DNA from 3 places in the Nitrogeniibacter aestuarii genome. Region 2 is predicted to be linked to each of the others. Evidence: riboswitches for the same ligand, from Rfam matches in the RefSeq annotation. Region 2 holds a riboswitch; each other region holds the start of a gene.
What was found. Region 2 has a riboswitch for cobalamin ahead of J0W34_RS13915 (cobaltochelatase subunit CobN). Riboswitches for the same ligand answer to the same signal wherever they lie in the genome.
Positions count from the first base shown of each region.

Region 1 (7,734 bases), 1.6 Mb from region 2:
TTCGACCTGACCCAGACCCGCGTCATCGACGGCAATCTGGTCAAGGTGCTGGCCTGGTACGACAACGAGTGGGGCTACTCCTGCCGCATGCTGGACGCCGCCCGCGCGTTCGCCGCTGCCAAGTAAGACCGTTTTCGGGGGCGCCACGGCGCCCCCGATTTCGTGAACGCTCAAGCAACACCTTCATGACCGTCCGCATCGCCATCAACGGTTACGGCCGCATTGGCCGTTGCTTCCTGCGCGCGCTGTATGAATCGCCGCGTCGCGATCAATGGCAAGTCGTGGCCATCAATGAACCGGCCGACCTGGCCAGTATCGAATACCTAACACGCTTCGACTCCACTCACGGCCGTTTTCCCGGTGTCGTGGATGTGGCCGAGGGCGCACTTCGCATCGATGGCGAGCCCATCGTGGTCACTCACGCCACGCGCCCGGAGGATGTCGATTGGGCAGCCCTCGGTATTGACGTGCTCGTCGAATGCTCCGGACGCTACGGCACCCGTGAAGACCTGACCCGGTTCATCCAGGCCGGCTGCCCGCGTGTGCTGCTCTCGCAGCCGGGCCAGAGCGCCGAGGCCGTGGATGCCACGACCGTGTTCGGGGTCAATCACGACGACCTCAAGGGTACCGAAACCATCGTCTCGAACGCCTCCTGCACCACCAATGCCGTCGTGCCGGTGCTGGGCCTGCTGGACGCTGCGTTTGGCGTCGACCATGCCCTGCTGACCACCTTGCACTCGGTGATGAACGATCAGCCCTTGATCGACGGCTATCACGACAAGGATCTGCGACGCACCCGCTCCGCCATGCAGTCGATCATCCCGGTGGCTACCGGGCTGGCGCGCGGCGTCGAGCGTCTGTTGCCACAGCTGACGGGCCGCGTTCAGGCCAAGGCCATCCGCGTACCCACCCTCAACGTGTCGGCCATCGAACTGACGCTGACTCTGCACCAGCCGGTCGACACCCAGCGCCTGAACCGGCTCGTGGCCGATGCCGCGCACGGACGTTTTGCCAATCTGCTCGCCTATACCGAGCAGGCGCATGCCTCGATCGATTTCAATCACGACCCCCACTCGGCCGTCATCGACGGCGGCCAGACCCTGGTCAGCGGCGACCGGCTCGCCACCATGCTGCTGTGGTTCGACAACGAGTGGGGTTTTGCCAGCCGGATGGTGGACGTGCTTTCGCACTGGCACCCTCGCTGGCAACACTGACGCACAGAATTTTCAACTTCCATCGCCATCCTCACCATTCTCAGGAGATTCAACTCATGCAAGTCAAAAAGCTTCAGGACCTGGACGTTGCCGGCAAGCGCGTCTTCATCCGTGCCGACCTGAACGTGCCGCAGGACGAGGCCGGCAACATCACCGAAGACACCCGCATTCGCGCCTCGATTCCCTCCATCCAGTACTGCCTCGACAAGGGCGCGGCGGTGATGGTCACCTCCCACCTGGGACGCCCCACCGAAGGCACCGTGGGCCCCGACGACACCCTGGCGCCCATCGCAGTGCGTCTGGGTCAGCTGCTGGGCAAGCCGGTCAAGCTCGTGTCCGACTGGGTGGATGGTGGCGTCGAGGTCGAACCGGGCCAGATCGTCCTGCTCGAGAACTGCCGCTGCAACAAGGGCGAAAAGAAGGATGACGAGACGCTGTCGAAGAAGATGGCCGCGCTGTGCGACATTTACGTCAACGACGCCTTCGGCACGGCCCACCGCGCCCAGGCCACGACCCACGGCATCGCACGCTTTGCCCCGGTCGCCTGCGCCGGCATGCTGATGGGCGCCGAGATCGACGCGCTCTCCAAGGCTCTGCACGCCCCGGCACGTCCGCTGGTGGCCATTGTCGGTGGTGCCAAGGTATCGACCAAGCTGACCATCCTCAAGACGCTGGCCGACAAGGTCGATCAGTTGATCGTCGGTGGCGGCATCGCCAACACCTTCCTGCTGGCCGCCGGGCATAACATCGGTGAATCGCTGGCCGAACCCGAAATGGTCAAGGAAGCCAAAGAGGTCATGGACATCATGGCCGCCCGTGGCGCCGAAGTCCCCCTGCCCACCGACGTGGTCGTGGCCGACGAGGTGTCTGCGCTGGCCCGTGCCAACCGCGTCGCCATTGATGACGTGGCCGATCACGACCGCATTCTCGACTTTGGCCCCAAGAGTGCCGCCAAGCTCGCCGACATCATCGCTCATGCCGGCACCATCGTCTGGAACGGCCCGGTCGGCGTTTTCGAGTACAACCAGTTTGCCGGTGGCACCAAGATGATGGCCTCGGCCATTGCCCACTCCGAAGCCTTCTCAATCGCGGGCGGCGGTGACACGCTGGCCGCGATTGCCAAGTTCGACATCGCTGGCGACGTGGGTTACATCTCCACGGGTGGTGGCGCCTTCCTCGAGTTTCTCGAAGGCAAGACCCTGCCGGCCATCGAAGCACTCGAAGCGCGCTTCAACGACTGAAGCCGGTTGTGTTCGCGCACACGTGATGAAGGGCGGCCCCGAGGCCGCCCTTTTTTATACGATGTCCTGATGGCGCTGCACGACCATCCCGCAAGGGCAAAAATCGCTCAAACATGATGCGGACGCGCCGTTGAGACATTATCGATCAGTGTAGATCGCGCCTAACATAGATTCATGCCCATCCCCGTCAGTGCTCTGATCGCTTCCCCGCGACGCCTGCTTGCGGCAATCCTCCTGTTCGTGGCACTGGACCTTTCCGTCCTCGTCACCAACCTGTGGATCGCCCATCAGGTGGCTGAGGATGCTGTGGCCATCAACATGGCCGGGCGCCAGCGCATGCTCTCCCAGCGCATGACCAAATCACTCTTGCTGGCCGCAAACTCCAGCGCCCCCGAGCATGCCGACCTCGCCGCCGAAGAGTTCATTTCGGCTTACTCCCTGTTCAATCAGACACTTGAAGCCTTCGCTCACGGTGGCCAGACACTTGGCGGCGACGGCAAGACGGTGCAATTGCATGCCGTCGACGGCGCCGCCAGCGAGTACATCGCCGAAGCCCGCCGCCTGCTCAAGCCGCTCACCGTGCAATTGGTGGATCACGCGAAGACGGACGCTGTGTGGGCACCAGCCGCCACCTACATGGTCAGCACCAACGTTGAAATCCTCCAGCTGATGAACCGGCTGACCTCCCGCCTGGAGCACGATTCCGTCCAACGGACCGAGCAGCTTCGCGTCATCCAGACGCTCGCGTTCCTGCTCGCACTGGGTAATTTCATCGCCATCGTCATCGGCCTGACCCGCCGCCACAAAGAGATGGAGAACGAAAAAGAGCATTGGCAGCAACTCGCTCGCCACGACGCGCTCACTGGCCTGACCAACCGCAAGGGGTTTTTCGAAGCCGCGGAACGGGTCCTCAGCCGCGCTCAGCGCGAATCGGAGTGCGGCGCCCTGTTCCTGCTCGACCTCGACGGCTTCAAACCCATCAATGACACCCTCGGCCACCCGATCGGCGATCATGTACTGAAGAACTTCGGTGATCGCCTTCAGAGCATCGCCCGCCAATCGGATGTGACAGCACGGCTCGGAGGCGACGAGTTCGTTCTGCTGTGCCCCGGCCTTCAGGGCGCATCGACCATCGACAGCGTGTGCGAGCGCATTGTTGACGCGGTGCGCAGCGTCGGCCCCATGTCGGTGAATGGAAAGTCGCTGGGCGTGAGCATCGGCGTCGCACATTACACGCCCGACAGTTACGACATCAACGCCCTGATTGCCGCAGCAGATCGAGCCATGTATGAAGCCAAGCGCAGTGGCAGCAACCTGTGGCGCACGCAGGTGACGAATTCCGCAATACCCAAGGACGCTCAGTCGCAATGACGCTCGGCGTGCGCATCACTGACACATCATCGCGCTAGAATGCGAGCAGCCAGAGAAATCACAATAAATCGAGAGGAGTCCTGATGGCTCGCCACACCAAGATCGTTGCCACCCTCGGCCCGAGTTCGTCTGAACTGCCCGTCCTTGAACGGATGGTTCATGCCGGCGTCGATGTGGTCCGCATGAATTTTTCCCACGGCACGGCCGAAGACCACATCGCACGCGCCGAAGCCATTCGCGAGGCCAGCGCACGCGCCGGTCGCCCGGTCGGCATTCTGGCCGACCTGCAAGGGCCCAAGATCCGCGTCGGCAAATTTGCCGAGGGCAAGATCACCCTCAAGGAAGGCGCAGATTTCGTCCTCGACGCCAGTTGCAAGGAAGGCAACAACCAGACCGTCGGTCTGGACTACCCCGACCTGCCGAACGATGTGGGCCCCGGTGACATCCTGCTGCTCGACGACGGGCGCATCAAGCTGCGTGTCGAAAAGGTGCTGGGCTCGGCCATCCATTGCCGGGTCAAGGTGGGCGGTCTGCTGTCCAACAACAAGGGGATCAACCGCCAGGGCGGTGGTCTGTCGGCGCCGGCACTCACGGCCAAGGACATGGACGACATCCGCACCGCGGCCAAGATCGGTGTGGACTTTGTCGCTGTCTCGTTCCCCAAGAGTGCGGCGGACATGTACATGGCACGTCAGCTACTGCGTGCCGCCGGCGGGAAAGCCCTGCTGATCGCGAAGATCGAGCGCGTCGAAGCCTGCGCCAACCTCGACGAGATTCTTGACGCCTCTGACGGCATCATGGTGGCGCGTGGCGATCTGGCCGTCGAAGTCGGCGATGCGGCCGTGCCCGCCTTGCAGAAAAAAATGCTGCGCGCCGCACGCGACCGGAACAAGCTGACCATCACCGCCACCCAGATGATGGAATCGATGATCACCAGCCCGGTGCCCACGCGCGCCGAAGTCTCCGACGTCGCCAACGCCGTGCTCGACGGCACCGACGCGGTCATGCTCTCCGCCGAAACCGCCGCCGGCAACTACCCGGTCGAGACCATCGAGGCCATGTCGCGGGTGTGCCTCGAGGCTGAGAAATCCAACGAAGTGACGCTTGAGCGCGACTTCCTCGCCCGCACCTTCACGCGCATCGACCAGTCAATTGCCATGGCGGCCATCTGGACGGCGTACCACCTCAAGGTCAAGGCCATTGCATCGCTCACCCAGACCGGCTCCACCGCGCTGTGGATGAGCCGGCTCAATTCCGGCGTGCCCATCTACGCGCTCACCCCGGAGAAAGCGGCCCGCAACCAGATGACGCTGTACCGGGAGGTCTATCCGCTGCTCATGTCGCAGACCCATCAGGATCGCGACGTGCTGCTCTGGGAGGCCGAGCAGATCCTGCTCGACCAGGGGGCGGTGGAGTATGGCGACCTGATCGTGCTGACCATTGGCGAACCCATCGGCTCGAGCGGCGGCACCAACACGCTCAAGATCGTGCGCGTGGGCGACCACCCGGCACCGGGCGTCGCTGACTGAACGCATACCACCCGAGGGCTGCAGTTTTGCTAGACTGCGCCCCGAATCGTTAATCGACCTTCCGGTGCCCGCCATGGCGGGAGAATCGGGAATGCGGTGCAGGGCTGAGCCCGATTCCGCAACGTGCCCAACGCTGTGAGGGGGACGCCGGCGACCACGATGCCACCGCAAGGGAAGGCGTCGCCGGTGGATGAACCCGAGTCAGAAGACCGGCCGGAAGGCACCTGAAACAGCAAGGCCCGGCTGTTTCCCACACGCTTGATCAAGGGGAATCATGCAAGCGTCCAGCCCTCGCGCGCCCGCACTCGATGCGACCGAACGCGCCATCATCTATCGCAACATGCTGTCGCGTCGCGACGTGCGCAGCCAGTTCGTCCCCGACCCGGTGGACGACGCCCTGCTCGCCCGCATTCTCACCGCAGCGCATTTTGCGCCCTCGGTGGGCTTCATGCAGCCCTGGAGCTTTGTGCTGGTCAGACGCGACGCCATCAAGCAGCAGGTGCATGACGCTTTCCTGACGGCAAATCACGAAGCTGCCGATATGTTCGAAGGCGCTCAGCGCGAGGCCTACAAAACGCTGCGGCTCGAAGGCATTCTCGAGGCGCCGGTCAATCTGTGCATCACCTGCGATCGTGATCGTGCCGGGCCGGTCGTTCTCGGCCGCACCCATCAAAAAGCCATGGACCTCTACAGCACCGTGTGTGCCGTGCAGAACCTGTGGCTGGCCGCCCGCGCCGAGGGATTGGGGGTGGGCTGGGTGAGCATCTTTCACAAGGCCGCCATTCGCGACATCCTCAAGCTGCCCGAGCGCATCATGCCGGTCGCCTATCTGTGCATCGGCCATGTGAGCCACTTTCTCGACCAGCCCGAACTGGAGAAAGCCGGCTGGCGACAGCGACTGCCCCTGGAGGATCTCATCCACTTCGACCAGTGGGGGGGTGAGGACAGCGACGACGCCTTGCGCGCCGAGGTGCGGGCTGCGCAGGCGCTGGCAACAAATGGTTGCCCTCCATTGTGATGCGTCGCACCACAACTTTCATGCAAGCGCGTTAAAATCCCAAGATTGCATTGCGGCACTGCGACCGCAACCCCAACGAACAACCCAACAGATCATCTGGAGAGACTGTCATGCCGCTCGTATCCATGCGCCAGCTGCTCGACCATGCTGCCGAAAACAGCTATGGCCTGCCCGCCTTCAACGTGAATAACCTGGAGCAGGTTCAGGCCATCATGGAAGCGGCCGCCGAAACCGACAGCCCGGTGATCATGCAGGCCTCTGCCGGTGCGCGCAAATACGCCGGCGAAGCCTTCCTGCGTCATCTGATCGATGCAGCGGTCGAGTCCTACCCCAATATTCCGGTGGTAATGCACCAGGACCACGGCCAGTCGCCTGCGGTGTGCATGGCCGCCATGCGCTCCGGCTTCTCCTCGGTGATGATGGACGGCTCGCTCATGGAAGACGGCAAGACACCATCCTCCTACGAATACAACGTCGATGTGAGCCGCAAGGTTGTCGAGATGGCCCACAGCATTGGCGTGACGGTCGAAGCCGAACTGGGCTGCCTGGGCTCGCTCGAAACCGGCATGGCTGGCGAAGAAGACGGTATCGGTGCCGAAGGCGTACTCGATCACAGCGCCCTGCTCACCGACCCGGATCAGGCCGCCGACTTCGTCAAGCAGACCGACTGCGACGCCCTGGCCATCGCCATCGGCACCAGCCACGGCGCCTACAAGTTCACCCGCAAGCCCACGGGCGACATCCTCGCCATCGAGCGCATCAAGGCCATTCACGAGCGCATCCCCAACACCCACCTGGTGATGCACGGCTCCTCCAGCGTGCCCCAGGATCTGCTCGAAATCATCCGCCAATACGGTGGCGACATGAAGGAAACCTACGGCGTGCCGGTCGAGGAAATCGTCCAGGGCATCAAGTACGGCGTGCGCAAGATCAACATCGACACGGATATCCGCCTGGCCATGACCGGCGCCGTGCGCAAGTTCTTCGCCGAGAACCCCTCCAAGTTCGACCCGCGCGAATTCAACAAGCCGGCCCGTGAAGCGGCCAAGCGGGTGTGTATCGACCGCTACGAAGCCTTTGGTTGCGCCGGCATGGCCAGCAAGATCAAGCCGGTGTCGCTCGAGAAGATCGCCGCCCGTTACAAGGCCGGCGAACTCAAACAGGTCGTGCGCTGACACAGCGCCTGATGAGACATCACAACGGCATCTCTCGGGATGCCGTTTTTCATGGAGTGCCTCATGACGCACTGCTTCACCTACGGCTCGCTGATGTGCGAGGACATCTTCACCGCGGTCACCGGCCTGACGCTCAGCCCCCTGCCCGCTCAACTGGCCGGCTATACGCGTCATCCGGTCATCGGC
Region 1 is NZ_CP071321.1:1,376,820-1,384,553, reverse strand. Features, by position in the region: gene gap (type I glyceraldehyde-3-phosphate dehydrogenase) at 1-126, shown strand, start outside; gene J0W34_RS06350 (type I glyceraldehyde-3-phosphate dehydrogenase) at 186-1,214, shown strand; gene J0W34_RS06345 (phosphoglycerate kinase) at 1,271-2,455, shown strand; gene J0W34_RS06340 (diguanylate cyclase domain-containing protein) at 2,630-3,826, shown strand; gene pyk (pyruvate kinase) at 3,910-5,355, shown strand; cobalamin riboswitch at 5,401-5,587, shown strand; gene bluB (5,6-dimethylbenzimidazole synthase) at 5,630-6,373, shown strand; gene fba (class II fructose-bisphosphate aldolase) at 6,484-7,548, shown strand; gene J0W34_RS06320 (gamma-glutamylcyclotransferase family protein) at 7,612-7,734, shown strand, end outside.
Region 1: it holds a riboswitch for cobalamin, as region 2 does, so the genes downstream of both, bluB (5,6-dimethylbenzimidazole synthase) here and J0W34_RS13915 (cobaltochelatase subunit CobN) in region 2, are expected to answer to the same signal.

Region 2 (7,734 bases):
GGCTGGCGGGCGCGAAACGAAAAGGCGCCCCTCTGGCCTGATGCGATCAAGCCGCCCCGCCGTGCGGAAAATGACAAACAGTAGCCGCCCGGGTCGCTTAAACTAGGGCCTTTCCGTTCTCGTTGGAGCGCATCCGGTGCATATCCTGATCGGCTTTTTGCTGCTGGCAATCATCGCCTATCTCCTGTTCCGTCAGTCGAGCGCCCAGCGCGCTTCACTGCCCGAGCCGCAGGCCCTGTCGGGCCAGAGTGTTCGCCCGTTTGCCTACATGGCCAATGGCGTGCTGTTTCTGCGACGCAACGGCCAGAAGATCGAGGAACTGGACAGCCCGTATATTCGCGAATCCATCGCCCGACGCGACCGGGCCCGTCAGCGTCACAGCTGGAAAGAAGGCACCAGCTTCAACATCCAGGCCGGTGGCGGTCGCCGCAGTTTCGAATCCATCGATCGGCCGCTGGTCGCCACCGCAGCCGCATACGCGCCCAATGGCGATCTCTACTATTTCCTGCGCGATGAAACGATCGGCGGTCTGTTCCGGCGTGAGGCGGAATCCGACAAGGAACTGCGCATCATGCTGCGCCAGGGCCTTCATCTGACCCACCTGTGCGCCTCGCCCGACGGCAGCCGACTGGCCGCCTCGGTTCAGGAAGACGGCGGGGTCTCGAGCATTGCGCTGTTCGACAACGAGGGCAACAACTTCCGCATCGTCACCGGCGGCGACACCGTCGATGTGGCTCCGGCGTGGATTCCCGACGCCCCGGCCCGGCTGCTGTTCCAGTCGGCAGGCCTCGCACGCGACGAGAACGGCTACCTGCTCGCCCAGAGCCACAACAGTATCCAGATCCTCGACATGGACACCGGCACCATCGAGCCGATTCTCGACAACGACGCCTTCGACTATCTCAAGCCACGGGTCGACGCCGAGGGCAATCTGCTGTTCATCCGCCGCCCCTACGAGATCCCGCGCTACAAGGCCGAGAACGCCATCACCGATGTGCTGTTCTTCCCCTTCCGCCTGCTGCGCGCGCTGTTTCACTACCTCAACTTCTTTTCGCTCATGTATTCGCGCAAGCCGCTCACCAGCGCAGACAACCCGAGCGTGAAGGCCGACATCAAGGACATCCTGCTTCAGGGCAAGCGCATCGATGCCGAAAAGGCGCTGCGCAACGAGCGCCCGGTGCACGGCATTCCCTCGCTGGTACCGTCGAGCTGGGAGCTGGTGCGACGCAGCCGGAATGGCGACGAAACCGTGCTCGCCACCAACGTGGCCAGCTACGACCTGGGCGCGGACGGCGTCATCGTTTATTCCAACGGTCGCGGGGTGTTCGTGATCGAGCCCGATGGCAAGGCCGCTCTGGCGATGAAGGGCGATCTGGTGGCGGAAGTGGCGGCCGGATAAGTCCGCTCAATGCTGTCTCGACTCAGATCGCTGTTTCGCCCTGAACCCGCGTCGCCCGCCGGCAAGGTGCGCGTGCTTGAGGAAAATCCTCCGCACGCAATCGGTCATTCGTACCACTCCAGTCTCGACTTTCTGGATGTACTTCAATGCCACGAGGGACTCCCGGCGCCTGACTGGCGTCGCGTCATGGCATGGCTCGATTCGGGCGAAGCACACGGCTCGATCGCTGAACGATGGCCAGAGATCCAGCGCGCCTGGGCGCTTCACTTGCGTCAAGCCCTGGGGCCGGCATACGAGATCAGCGAGCTCGGCAGCACGCTGCTCGTGAGCACGCTGCCGGCCAGACAACGCGACATGCTGCTGACATTCGTCGAAAAATCCCAGCAGCGGATTTCGCGATTGCTGCATGGCATTGCCAGGCGGGCAAACGGTGCCCTGACCCTCGTTTTTGTCTTTGAGGACCAGGAAACCTATTACCGCTATGTCTCCCGGTATTACCCTGACTGCGGCGAGTTTGCACTGAGTGGCGGCATGCACATCAACGATGGGTGCAGCCATTTCGTCACGGCTCGTGCCGACCTGACCTTGATCGAGCCCGTCATCGTTCATGAGCTGACCCATGCGCAAGTGACGCATCTTCCCATTCCGGCCTGGCTCAACGAAGGGCTGGCGGTGAATTCTGAAAGACGCCTCACACCGACACCCGCCGAATTCACGCCCGCAGAATTTCACGCGATGCATGCAGCGTACTGGTCACCTGAGACGATTCAGGATTTCTGGTCCGGCCAGGCGTTTCACGCTTCGGGAGAAGAGAACCGGCTCGCCTACGACCTGGGACAACTCCTGACGGCACAACTCTCGCAAGACTGGGACGCCTTCGCCGCCTTTGCGAACGAAGCGACGATGGCAGACAGTGGGCACGCCGCTGCGTTGGCGCATTTCGATCTTGATCTCGGAGAAGCGGTCCGGCTGATGTTCGACGCCCGACCCGATGAGGGCTGGTCACCCAGACCCGCTTCGTGGGGACAGCCCTCAAACGCTTGAGCTGACTCAAGCCCCCCGGGCAATCGCCAGCACGGCCCCCCGCGCCCGCTCAAACGCACCCAGGTCGTTCGACACCTTGGTCATGAGCATGGCGCCCTGCATGAGCGCCAGAATGTTCTCGGCACGACGTGCGTTGTCGCCCTCCGGGATTTCCCCCTGCGCGACCGCCCGATCGAGCGTCTGTTCAAGATAAGCCCGCTGCTCGGCAAAGATGGCGTCGAGCGTGGTGCGGATGTGTTCGTCCTGCCGCGCCATCTCCTGCCCCAGGTTGCCGAAGGGGCAGCCCAGCACGCCGCCCTTGGCGTCGGCCACCTCTCGCTGGAAGCCGATCATGCCGTCAACAAAGGCCTCCAGTTGCACCAGGCCGCTGCCTTCCTGGCCGAATACGCCGTCAAATAAACGCGCTCGCGCCATGGCCCAGAATGACTCGATGGCAGCCACGGCCAGATCCGTCTTCGACTTGAAGTAGTAGTAGAAGCTGCCCTTGCGGGCATCGGCACGCTGACACACTTCGTCCACGCCCGTGGCCTGGAAGCTGCGCTCCCAGATCAGGTCAGAGGCGGTGTGGACCAGTCGGTCCCGGGTATCCAGTGTTTGCGCGGCGCTCATGGCTTTTCCGGTGGGGTTTTCATGGGTGTAAGCCTATTGCCAGTTGACCGGTCTGTCAATTGAAGCTAGCTTGTTGACTGACCGGTCAAATACAAGCTTCTTCCCGAGCTTCTTTTTCCCCCTATGCAACCTACTGGAGCACCCCATGAGCCTTTTCACTCAACACACCGAAGCCACCGCCCCCGCCGAATCCGCTGCCATTCTTGCGCAGGTGAAAGCCCGCTACGGCTTCATCCCCAATCTGGCGGCCTACCTGGCCGAATCGCCTGCTGCACTCGGTGCCGTGCTGAGCCTGGCCGGCGCGGTCGACAAGAGCAGCCTCACCCCGCAGGAGCAGCAGATCGTCCAGCTCACCATCAGCGTTCTCAATGGATGCGGCTACTGCAAGACCGCACATACCGGCATGGGCAAGATGGCCGGCGTCGATGAAGCCACCATCAATGCCATCGTCGGCCTCACGCCGCTGCCCGATGCACGCCTGAACGCCCTGCGCGACTTCGTCCAGAAAGTGGTCGAGGAGCGCGGCTGGGTCAGTGAGGCCGAGGTCCGCACCTTCATGGCCGCCGGTTACACCCGCGCCCATGTCTTCGATGTCGTCCTGGCCGTCGCCAACAAGGTGCTGACCAACTACACGAACCACATCGTCGGCACGCTGGTGAACGAAGAATTCGTTGCCATGGCCGAGGGCCGGATCGCCGCCTGATTCCCGATTGTCACCGCCGTTGCCGGCGCTCACTGCCTACGGGCGCCGGCCTTTTTCTGCTGCAGGAGCCCCTCATGAGCCTCAACACCACATCACGCCCGCGCGTGTTTTCCATCCCGGCGGCGCAGCCCGTCCCCTGCCCCGAATGTGGCGCCACGACCCTGGAAGTGGCGCGCGGGCGCTTCGGCCCGATCCGTCAATGTTCAAGCCCCTTCTGTGCCTACTGGTGGTCGCCGCCTCCCGACGCCCCCCAGAGCGCCAAAACCGATCGCTAACCCCCACTCGTCCACACCGGAGGTCATCCACATGCCCTACGTCAACATCAAGATCACCCGCGACGGCGCCACGCCAGAACAGAAAGCCGAACTGATCGACGGCGTCACCCAGCTGCTCCAGCGCGTTCTGGACAAGAACCCCGCGACCACCATGGTGGTCATCGACGAGGTGGACCCCGACAACTGGGGCATCGGCGGCGAATCCATCTCCATGCGCCGCGCGAACACGCGTTGACACCCACGCGCACAAACACACGCTCATGAGCCCGACGTTGACTCCCCATGCCAGCTTGATAAGCTAGCCGGCGTTTTCAGGTGCTTGCGCGTGTCGGCCATGTGCGAGTGAAACGGGAAACGGGTGCGCTCATCGAGCAATGCCCGTACTGCCCCCGCAACGGTAGGCAGATTCAGCCCCTTCCGCCCGGCCTCCCCGGCCCGGCAGCCACTGCGTTCAAACGTGGGAAGGCGAAGGTGGCGGTCGAACCGGTGTTTCACCGGCTATTCGACGATCTGTGAGTCCGGAGACCGGCCTGAGACCCAGGAGAAAGTCATCCAGGCGGGGCGCCGTGGACACGATCGTGCCATCCCCTTTCCCGGCGGCTTTCATCGAAAACCCAATGATGTCCGGGCGGGTGCGCGCGGGCGGGATGGTCTCTCATGTCTTCGATGTTGCGCTCGTGTGGCGTCCTCTGGCAGTGCCTGTGTCTGGCGCTGTGTCTGCTTTCCTTGGCGCCACGGGCCCACGCGGACGATCTTGGCGTACTGGCCATCGTCTCAGACCGCTCGGCCGCCACGGTGGTCGCCGGCGCACACCAGTTGCTCGACGCGCGCCCCGCCCAAGGCGTTCAGGTGCGCTCGCTCTCGCAACTGGCCCGCATGGACGACGCACAGCTTCAGGCGCTTGTCGCCAGGCACGATGCCGTGCTGATGCTGGCGGTGTTTGGCGAGTCCGTCGAACGACTGCTCGCGCTCAAGTACCGGAAGGACCAGTTGCGCTTCGTGTTGCACAGCGACCGTCGCCTGCTCCCCTTGCAGCACGACCGCTACGGCAACATCTTTGCAAGCGGGCTACCGGCACAGGTTGTCGACGAAAAGATGGCGCTGTTCTCGCCAGAAGCACTCGCCGCCGCCAGGACGCAGTACCCGCAGTACGCGCACTGGCTGCAGGCCCGGGCCTACTGGATCAACCGATCTGCCGACAATGCGGCCAGCTTGCTCAACATGATCTCCAGCGGCGGCGAGCGACAGGCACCGGTGAGACCGGTGCCGCCGGTGCGCTATGCACTCCACGGCGATCACGGCCCGCGCTGGCTGAGCGCGCCTGAACTGCTCGGGCAGGCCGACCCGGCACGCCCCACCCTGTGGCTGCTCGATCACGACACCGGCGATCTGTCCGGCGAATGGGCGCTGCACGAGCGCCTGTGCGACGGCCGGCCGTGGCAATGCATTTCGGTGCTGGCGGCCTGGGGCGAACCGAGCCTGGAGGCCATTCACACCATGACGCGCTTCAGGGCGACGGCAAAAAGCGCGATGGCTGTCGTCGCCGTGCAGGATTTCGTGATCGGTGGCGGCGAGCATCGCGAAGACGTCACCGCCTTGCTGACGCAACTGGACGTGCCCGTGCTCAAGGCCCTGCGCCAACGCGAACTCACCGAGGCCGAATGGCGTCTGTCGAACGAAGGCGTGCCCGCCGAAAAGGTGCACTACCGCCTGGCCATGCCCGAGTTGCAGGGCATCAGCCAGCCACAGGTGCTGGCGGTCTCCGAACCCGAGCGGCTCGATGAGCGCACGGGTGCGAGCGTGGCGATGAGTCATGTGATCGATGGCGAAGTCGAACGCCAGGCCCGCCGACTCGAACGCTGGATGATACTGCAGACCCGCCCCAACGCCGACAAGCGGGTGGCCATCGTCTATTACAACCACCCACCGGGCCGCCACAACATCGGCGCCGACAACCTGAACGTACCCGAAAGCCTGCTGGACATGCTGCGCGCGCTCAAGGCCGCGGGCTACACCACGGGCACGTTGCCGGCCGACGGCAAGGCGCTGCTCGACCGGCTGCAGGCCCAGGGTGTCAACCTGCCGGAAGACGCCGATGCCCTGGCCGGGATGGCCCCGCATGTGGCCTCGCTCGACACGCCCACCTACCGCCGCTGGTTCGAGACCCTGCCCGCCCATGTCAAGGCCGAGATGACCGAGGGCCCGGTGGCCGCGCTTCGCGCCCTGATGCACGCACAGGCCGTCGAGATCACGGCCATCGACAGCGCCCATGAACGCGCCCCGCGGATCGACCTCCTGCGCCAGCGCATGCACAGCACCATCGCCGATCTGCATCACGCGATCGACGGCGCCCGGCACAAGGGCCGGGCCCGTGCACTCGATCTGCTCGGTCAGCTCGAAGCCGCCTACGACAGCGCGCTGAACGCACTGGCCGAACGCCAGACGCCCGACTGGCCCGCCGGTGACACCCTCGCCACCGCGCTCATCGACATGCAGATCGAAGGGATTCGCGGCTGGGGTCCGGCGCCGGGGAAAGTGATGGTCTGGCAAGGCAAGCAGCTCATCCCGGGCGTGCAGTTCGGCAACGTTTTCATCGGCCCTCAGCCGCCGCGCGGCTGGGAGCTCAATGAAGAACTGCTGCACGCCAACATGTCCTTCCCGCCACCGCACCAGTACCTGGGCTTCTACCACTATCTGAAATCGGTCTTCAAAGCCGATGCACTGATCCACGTCGGGCGCCATTCCACCTACGAATTCCTGCCCAAGCGCAGCGCCGGACTGGCGGAAGACGACTACCCCAGCCTGATCGCCGGCGATCTGCCGGGCATCTACCCGTACATCGTCGATGGCGTCGGCGAAGGCATTCAGGCCAAGCGCCGCGGGCTGGCGGTGATGGTCGATCACCTGACGCCGCCACTGGCCATCACCGAGCTGTACGACGACCTGCTGGAGATTCGCCAGCTCATCGAAAGCGCCGAGGCCACCACGGATGCACCGACCCGGCGCAAGGCGGTGCTTGCCCTGCGCGAGCGCATCGACGCGGCCGGGCTGCGCGACGAGCTCGAGGCGAGCATGGACGAAGAGCTGAAAGTTCGGGGCGTGCGCTTCGAGGAGGCGGACGACGAGATGCTGCTGCATGAAGTCGGACACTACCTCACCAAGCTGCAGGAAGACTTCATGCCGCTCGGCCTGCATGTGTTCGGCCGCACGTGGTCGCCCAAAGGCATCGACACCATGCTCGCCTCCATGGCCGACGGTGCCACGGCGGATGGCGCCTCCCACGCGCAGTGGCGGCAACACCTGACCGCATCACCCGGCGCGGAGATGACCGCGCTGCTGGCCGGGCTCGATGGCCGCTTCGTCGCCCCCGGCAAGGGCAACGACCCCATCCGCACGCCTGAAGCGTTACCGACCGGACGCAATTTCTTCGCCCTCGACGGCAGTCTGCTGCCCACCAAACTCGCCTGGGAGACCGGGGCGGCGCTGGCCGACGACGTACTCAGCGGCAAGGCTGGCGTCGCAGCGCATACGGAAGAAGTCGGGGCCAACAAGCAGGGTATCATCCTGTGGGCCTCGGACGCCGTGCGGGACGAAGGCACCATGATCGCCTTCGGCCTCAAGCTGCTCGGCGTCAAACCGGTGTGGAACAGCCGCGGCATCATCAAGGGGCTGGAGCGGCTGCCCCTGGACGACAGCCAACCCAA
Region 2 is NZ_CP071321.1:2,986,007-2,993,740, forward strand. Features, by position in the region: gene J0W34_RS13880 (hypothetical protein) at 1-41, shown strand, start outside; gene J0W34_RS13885 (TolB-like translocation protein) at 137-1,399, shown strand; gene J0W34_RS13890 (hypothetical protein) at 1,409-2,443, shown strand; gene J0W34_RS13895 (TetR/AcrR family transcriptional regulator) at 2,450-3,052, opposite strand; gene J0W34_RS13900 (carboxymuconolactone decarboxylase family protein) at 3,198-3,755, shown strand; gene J0W34_RS13905 (hypothetical protein) at 3,830-4,030, shown strand; gene J0W34_RS13910 (tautomerase family protein) at 4,062-4,265, shown strand; cobalamin riboswitch at 4,327-4,578, shown strand; gene J0W34_RS13915 (cobaltochelatase subunit CobN) at 4,688-7,734, shown strand, end outside.

Region 3 (7,734 bases), 1.2 Mb from region 2:
TGGGTCGCCTGCCAGCGGACGCCTGCCGCCGTGAGGGTGGCAGTGGCGGTGGCCAGGTTCTCAAGGGTGATGAAGTTCATCACCAGCCGTCCGTGCGGGCGCAGTCGTGCGAGCACGTCGGTGATCAGGGTGGGCAGTTCGCCGCCCGAGCCGCCGATGAAGACCGCATCGGGCGCCGGCCAGTCCGCCATGCCCGACGGCGCCCGGTCCTGAACCAGGGTGTAGTTGGTGGCGCGAAGGCGCCGGGCGTTGTCGAGGGCGTTGGCCGCGTCGGCGGCGTTCTTCTCGATGGCCCACACATGGCCGTCGCGGGCGATGCGCGCCGCTTCCAGCCCGACCGAGCCGGAACCGGCGCCGATGTCCCACACCTGGCTGTCGGGCCGCAGGGCCAGATGGGCGAGGCTCACGGCGCGCACTTCACGCTTGGTGATGAGCCCCTTGTCTGGCTGGCGTTGCACGTAGTCGTCGTCGGCAAAGCCGAAGATGGCGCGCCGATCGTTTTCCGTGCGCTCGACGAGAATCACGTTCGGGTCGTCGAAGCTGCGCCGGGCCGCGTCGGTGAGCGGCAGATCGGGCAGCACGGTCTCGTCCGGCAGGCACAGGCGGCTGCCCACGCTGATGCGCGTGTCGGCCTCGAAGCCGGCCGCCAGCAGGGCACGGGCAATGCGGTCGGGGCTGTTGTGCGGGCTGGTGAAGGCGGCCACACGCCGATGGGCGGCCACCTGCTGGATCAGCGGGTAGAGGGCATGCTCAGGCGGCGCGCCGGGCTGCCATTCGCCACTGTCTCGGGTATGGGCGGAGCCGATAACCGCGTCCTGCCAGGGACGGCCGAGGCGGGCGAACAGCAATTGCAGCGTCGACGGCGCGGGCAGGATGCGTAGCCGATCGGTCGGCAGTTGGCGGCCCAGATAGCTGCCCAGCCCGTGGCACAGCGGATCGCCGGTGACCAGGACCGCGCAGGGCTCCGCGCGGTCCTGGTGTTGCCTGATCCAGCCGGGTACCTCGGCCAGCACGCCATCCATGGCCCGGCGACGGGTGTGGACCGGCAGATGGGCATCCACCAATGCCAGGGTGCGCTCGGCGCCGATGACCGTGGCCGCCTGTTCCAGCGCGGTACGCGCAGCCTCGGACAGACCGGCCCAGCCGTCGTCGAGGATGCCGATGAGGGCGCAGGTGTCAGTCAATTTCGGATTCCTCCACGGTGACGATAGGTTGGCCTTCGAAGTTGCAGGCCAGTACCGTGAGCCGGTGCGGCCCCGGGTAGCGGCCGCGCAGGCTGCGGATGGCGCGGATGGCCAGCGCGCGGTGGAAGGCCACGGCAAGCCCCAGTTCGCCGAGCTGTTCTGCCGCGAAGCGGGCGGTTTCGGCGGCCCGCACGGCCTCGATGAGTGTCTCGGGGGCGCCCACTTCACGCGCGGCCTCGGCGATCAGGTCCCGATCCACTGCTTCGCGCCAGGCATGGGTCACCGACAGGCCCTGGGCGATCTTGGTGAGCTTGCCGACCATGGCACCGACGATGATGTGGCGCATGCCCTGGCGTACCGCCGCGGTGAAGGCGGCCTTGACGAAGTCGCCCATCTGCACGAAACACACCTCGCCCAGTGCCGGAAAACTGCGCATGGCGCATTTCTCGGTGCGCCCGCCGGTAGTGAACACCACGGTGTCCTGACCCTGATTGGCGGCGACCTCGACCGCTTGGATCACACTGGCGCGGAAGGCCGCGGTGGAGTAGGGGCGCACGATCCCGGTGGTGCCGAGAATGGAGATGCCGCCCAGGATGCCGAGGCGGGCATTGAGGGTTTTCTTCGCCATCTCCTGGCCGCCGGGCACTGAGATGGTCACTTCCAGGCTGTCGCCCCGGGCCAGCAAGGGCGCGCCGGCGAGGCTGACGTTCTCGATGATGTTGCGTCGGGGCACCGGATTGATGGCCGGCCCGCCCACGGTCAGGCCGAGCCCGTCGAGGGTGACCGTGCCGACGCCGTCGCCGCCCTTGAGATCGACGCGCCCGGCGCCATCGGGCATGCGCCTGACCACGGCCGTCAGATGCGCTCCGTTCGTGGCATCGGGATCATCGCCCGCGTCCTTGATGCTCACGGCACCGGCCTGATCCTGGCCCACCCAGCCATTGGTGATGGCAAAACGCACCCGGGTGGTGTTGGGCAAGGTGGCTTCGACCATCTCGGGCACGCGGCCGAGCACCAGCCCCAGGGTGGCGGCGGTGGCGGCCGCGGCGGCGTTGGCACCGGTGGAATATCCCGTGCGCTGACCGCGATTGCGTCGCGCATCGCCTTTACGGACTTTTTCCGGTGTGGCTGCCACGGTGCCTGTCACGTGCGGGTCGCGGCTTGACGCGCTTCGGCCAGTGCCAGCAGGGCGTGGAGGGCCGCGACCACCAGGGTGGACCCGCCTTTGCGTCCGTCGATGACGATCCAGGGCACCGAATCGATCTGCGTCATCAGCGCCTTCGACTCGGCCGCGGACACGAAACCGACCGGCATGCCGACGACCAGGGCCGGGCGTACGCCCTCTTCACGAATCAGGCGGACCACCTCGATCAGTGCCGTGGGGGCATTGCCGATACCCACGATGGCGCCGTCGAGCAGCCCCCGGCGATGAGCCTTGCGCATGGCCTGGACGGCGCGCGTGGTGCCCTCGGCGCGGGCCTGTTCGATCACGTCCGCATCGGAGATGAACTGGTGGGTGTCGAGTCCGAAATGTGCCAGGCGCGATGGCGACAGGCCGACGCAGATCATCTCCACATCGGCAACGATGCGGCTATGGCCGCCGTTGATGGCCCGCAGGGCCGCGTCGATCGCGTCCGGATGAAAGCGGGTGAGGCCGTTGAACTCGAAATCCGCGTTGGCGTGGATCATGCGGCGCACGACCGGCCATTGCTCGGGGGGGTAGGCATGGGGGCCGACCTCGGCATCGATGATGGCGAAGGAGTCGTGCTCGATGGCCCGACCGGCAGCCGTGAGCTGTTCGGTGACGATGTTGGTCTGCATGATTCAGGCGTGATTGACGTGGGCGTGCACGTGCATGTGTCCGTGGCTCGCGGGGAGGTGTGTATGGCTGTGATCGTGCAGGTGCTCGGCCTCGGCCGCGCGGCGGTACTTGCAGCCATCGCATTCGAGCAAGCCCTGGTCACCGCCCAGGTCACGCACGCGCTGATCGACCAGTGCGAAGATGCCCTCGTCGAACCCGAAGTGGGTGCCAAGGGCAATGCTCAGTTGCGGGTACTGGTGGCGAAGCCGCGCCACCTGGGCCTGGATGCGGTCCATCAGCACGCCGGTGAACAGGTACACCGGCAGCACGCACACCTGGGTCATGCCCAGCCGTACCTGACGCTGCACCACGGTTTCGAGCCGTGGCCAGGTGATGCTGGTGAAGGCCAGATCCACGAGTTCATGGTCGCTGTCCTCGAACATCCAGCGTGCCATCTTGGCCAGCTCCCCATTGGCCCCCGCGTCTGACGAGCCCCGACCGAGCAGGACCACGCCGGTGGTTTTGGGATCGGGATGATCGAGTTGTGCCATCTGGGCGGCCAGTTGGGCCTTGAGCACCGAGAGCACCGCCGGGCCCATGCCCAGATGCCGGGCGCACTCGAAGCGCACATGGGGGTGTCGCTTGCGCGCACGCGCGATGGCCGCGGGCAGCTCCATCTTCACGTGGCCGGCGGCATTGAGGATGAACGGCAGAACGATCACGCGCTGGACGCTGTCGGCCGCCCGGTCGAGCCCGTCATCGAGCAGGATATCGGCGTGCTCGATGAAGCAGATGACAATGCGCCAGTGCGGCTGGCGGGCACGCCATTGTTCGGCAAAGTGTTCGATCTGCGCATTGCCGGCGGGATTGCGCGACCCATGGCCCACGAGCAGGATGGTGGTGTCGTTGTTCATTGTTGAATCTCCCTCGTCCGCGCGCGGCGGAAACGATGGCTGAAATCGGGGTCGTAGAGCTTGCTGCGGGCGATGTCGGGCCAGTGCCGCGCCCCCAGCGCCGGGCTGGCAATGACCATGGCCTGATGGTCGATCCCCTCGGCGCGGCAGCGCTCGGCGATGTCGGCAAGGGTCCCGCGCACCACCGTCTCGCGGCCCGGCCAGCTGGCCTTGTGCACGACCACCATCGGTGCCTCTTCGGCCCAGCCGGCAGTGCGCAGATCGCGCTGGATCTGATCGAGCAGGGTGATGGACAGGAAGAGGCACAGCGTACAGTGATGGGCCGCCAGTTCGGCCAGGGATTCGCCCTCAGGCATGGGCGTGCGCCCGGCCACCCGGGTGAGAATCACCGTTTGCGTCACTTCGGGCAGGGTCAGCGTTTCACCGGCGGCGGCGGCCGAGGCCATCGCCGAGGAGACGCCGGGTACCACTGCCCAGGGAACGCCGGCCGCATCGAGCGGGCGGCTTATCTCGGTGAGAGCCCCGTACAGACCGGGGTCGCCGGTCTGCAGACGAACCACCGTTTCATGGCACGAGGCCGCGTCGATAAGCCAGGTGCAGATGGCGTCCAGCGTCATCCCTTTGGAATCGCGAATCTCGCAGCCATCGGGCGTCCAGCGGGTCGCCGCCCGGTCAACGAGCGAGCCGGCATAGAGTACTGCGCCAGCGCGCTCGAGCAACGAGCGTCCGCGCACGGTGATCAACTCGGGGTCGCCCGGCCCGGCCCCCACAAACCAGACCGTCCCGCTCATGAGCGCCGGGCCACGTCGAAGCACATGCGCACTGCCGGATGATCGGCATGGCGGCGCAGCAGATTGACGGTGATGTAGGTGACCAGCGGTTCGATGGCGACAATGGCGAGGTACGAGGCGGTGAAGCTCGCCCATGCGCCCAGCGGGACAGCCACCTCGGCCATGGACAGCCAGAAGCCGACCATCAGGGTGACCCCGGCGTAGTAGGTAGCGTCGAGCTTGAGGATGGTGCGCACGTCGAGGCGGGCGAGGGCGCTGCCGAAGAGGCGATGGACGACCATCAGCGGCACGACGAGCGACAAGGTGTTGACCCCCAGATGCACCAGATCCGCGGGTTCGAAGAGCAGGCCCTGGGCCAGCAGGCCGAACCCGAAGCCCAGTGCAGTGGGTGCAAACCCCAGCGTGAGATAGATGGGTATGGCGCCGACGAAATGCAGCTCCGACGCGCCCACGGGTAAATGAAAGGCCTGCATGAAGAGGGTGAAGAAGCAGGTTGCCAGCAGGGTGCGTAGCAGCAGCGCAGGGCGCAGCAAGGCGTTGCGCAGGGGAAGGGCGAGAACGCCGGCGGCCACGACGGATGCAACGACGGTTTTGGTGTGGGCGAGCATGCCCGGTTCGATGTGCATGATGAGTCCTTGAGTGGATGAAACGACGCGGACCGGGCGCGTTCAGCGACCGGTCCGTGGGGAAAGGCAGGGGCGTGCGCACGCCGCGACGGGCCTGATCGCAGGAGGCGATGGGCGACGACGATGTGAGGCGTTCGTGAGAACGAGGGAAAAGCGTTGCAGGTCGCGAAAGGCGACCGGGCGGATTGACGGCATGGCGTACTCCGCGTGCTCACCCGCACGCACAGTTCAAAATCACGACATGCTTATGGAATACGGGCGGGCGGAAGCCGGAAAGGAGTGCCGGTCGCCTGCTCGCATTGCCCGCCGCAATGTCGCACCGATGCTGTCAGGCCGGTCTCCGGACTTGCGAGTGGAGCAGATGCTCGGGCTTCGCGCCTTCCCATGCCATGGGCACAGTGGCTTATCGCGAAGCTTTCACTCGCTTACCGTTGCGGGGGCAGTGTCGGACTTTCACCGACTTCCCGTTTCACTCGGCAGAACTTATGCCAAGCACCTGAAAGCGAGGCGCCATTATGCCAGTTGGCTGGAGAATGGCAAGCGGTGTCTTGTGTGCAACGCGTTCAGGCCATGCTCGGCAGGAAGGAGATATCCATGTGATGTTTGCGCGGGTCGTCGCGGTTGACAAGCACCGTGACCGTCTCGTGACCGGCCAGATATTCGCTGGGATCGAACCACAGGTTCTCGCTCAGGAAAATGTGAATCCGCTGGGTGGCGGGGTCTTTCCACTGGGCGCTGATCCTGAACGGATGACGGCCGTTAGCCTCCAGCGCCATGTTGCGTTCGACTTGCTAGAAACGTGCCTTCACCGCGACCCCGTGCTTTTCCAGCCACGCCTTGCGATTGTTCCGGAGCAGGCCGTAAACGATCATGCCGCCGCCGATGAGGAAGAATACAGCACCGAGAATGCCGGTGATGAGTGCGCCTCCCCACAGGGTCATGAATCCGCTGATTCGCGCATCTACCGGGCGATCCGCCGGGTAGATGACGTCGACCTCCTCGCCGACCTCGTAGGCAGGCGGGTTGGCACTGGTGCTGGAGGTGAACTCGACCACGCGCTCCTCGGGTGTTTCGAATCTCACCCGTGGGGCATAGGTGCCTTCGCCCGACCGCAGCAGATCGATCACCGTGCCGGTGCCGTGTTCGCCCTCACTGACAAAGATGCGCGTGTCCTGATACAGGTACGCGCTGAGCGCCAGCACCAGAGCGCCGACCAGAGTGAATACGAATTTGACGATCTTGATGACTTGCATCTTTCCGGCTCCGTGAAGGGTGGCTGTAACAGGGGTCGAATTATGCCATTGTCCTTATATGTTGCTGCGATGGCGACACGCCTGGTCACAATCGGCGGCGAGACGCGACGCGGGCGATGCATTGATTTGTGCCGCGCCCTGGCAGACGGAAGCTCATCCGCCAACCTGCTCGGGATCGGACGAAGCCGCACTTTCTCAGGGGCGTCCGGGCGCATATAGAGGGCGCCATGCTCGTGCCCACCCCGAATCGACCGAGCATTCCGACAACCTCTGACGGGCTTTTCCTACAGCCAGGCAGGGCGCCTCTTGTCATCATGTTTGTGAACCAATCAAGTAATGCGGCGCCACCAGTGGCTCACGGCAAGACGGGCCCGCGCGGCATCGCATGCATGAAGGAGGCTTTCATGACCACCGCTGTCCTCTATCGAATGGCGACCGACGAGCACCTGTGCCCGTTCGGCCTCAAATCCAAGGCCTTGCTTGAACGCGAAGGCTTCGAGGTTGAAGACCACCTGCTGACATCTCGCGACGAGACCGAGGCCTTCAAGGCGGAGCACGATGTCAAGACGACACCTCAGACCTTCATCCGCGGCGAGCGGGTGGGTGGATACGACGCTCTTCGAGAGCGCTTCGGCCTGACCACGAAACGTGATGACGGTACGACTTACACCCCGGTCATCGCCGTGTTTGCCACTGCCGCCCTGGGCGCCATGGCCTTGCAGTTCGGGCATGCAAGCGGCTTTTTCCCGATCATGTGGATCGTGCAGTTCGTGGCCTTGTCGATGCTGATTCTGTCAGTGCTGAAACTGCGCGATCTGGAGTCGTTTTCCAACCAGTTTCTCGGCTACGACCAGTTGGCGCGCCGCTGGGTGCCATACGCCTATGTCTACCCATTTGCGGAGGCCGCAGTGGCGATCGGCATGCTGGCTTGGCCGACCATGGGCGTGTTGATGGTCCCGGTCGCTCTGACCGCCATCTTCATCGGGGGCGAGGGGGCGTACTCGGTCTACCGGGCGGTGTACATCGAGAAGCGGGAACTCAAGTGCGCCTGCGTGGGTGGCGACAGCAACGTGCCGCTCGGCGCCGTGTCCCTGAGCGAAAACCTGGCGATGCTGGGAATGGGTCTGTGGATGCTGTTCGGTGGGCTCATTTGAATACGGATGGC
Region 3 is NZ_CP071321.1:1,770,894-1,778,627, forward strand. Features, by position in the region: gene cbiE (precorrin-6y C5,15-methyltransferase (decarboxylating) subunit CbiE) at 1-1,184, opposite strand, end outside; gene J0W34_RS08240 (cobalt-precorrin-5B (C(1))-methyltransferase) at 1,177-2,319, opposite strand; gene J0W34_RS08245 (precorrin-8X methylmutase) at 2,328-3,005, opposite strand; gene J0W34_RS08250 (sirohydrochlorin chelatase) at 3,009-3,899, opposite strand; gene cobM (precorrin-4 C(11)-methyltransferase) at 3,896-4,690, opposite strand; gene J0W34_RS08260 (energy-coupling factor ABC transporter permease) at 4,687-5,316, opposite strand; cobalamin riboswitch at 5,631-5,831, opposite strand; gene J0W34_RS08265 (hypothetical protein) at 5,880-6,092, opposite strand; gene J0W34_RS08270 (DUF3592 domain-containing protein) at 6,108-6,569, opposite strand; gene J0W34_RS08275 (MauE/DoxX family redox-associated membrane protein) at 6,974-7,723, shown strand.
Region 3: it holds a riboswitch for cobalamin, as region 2 does, so the genes downstream of both, J0W34_RS08260 (energy-coupling factor ABC transporter permease) here and J0W34_RS13915 (cobaltochelatase subunit CobN) in region 2, are expected to answer to the same signal.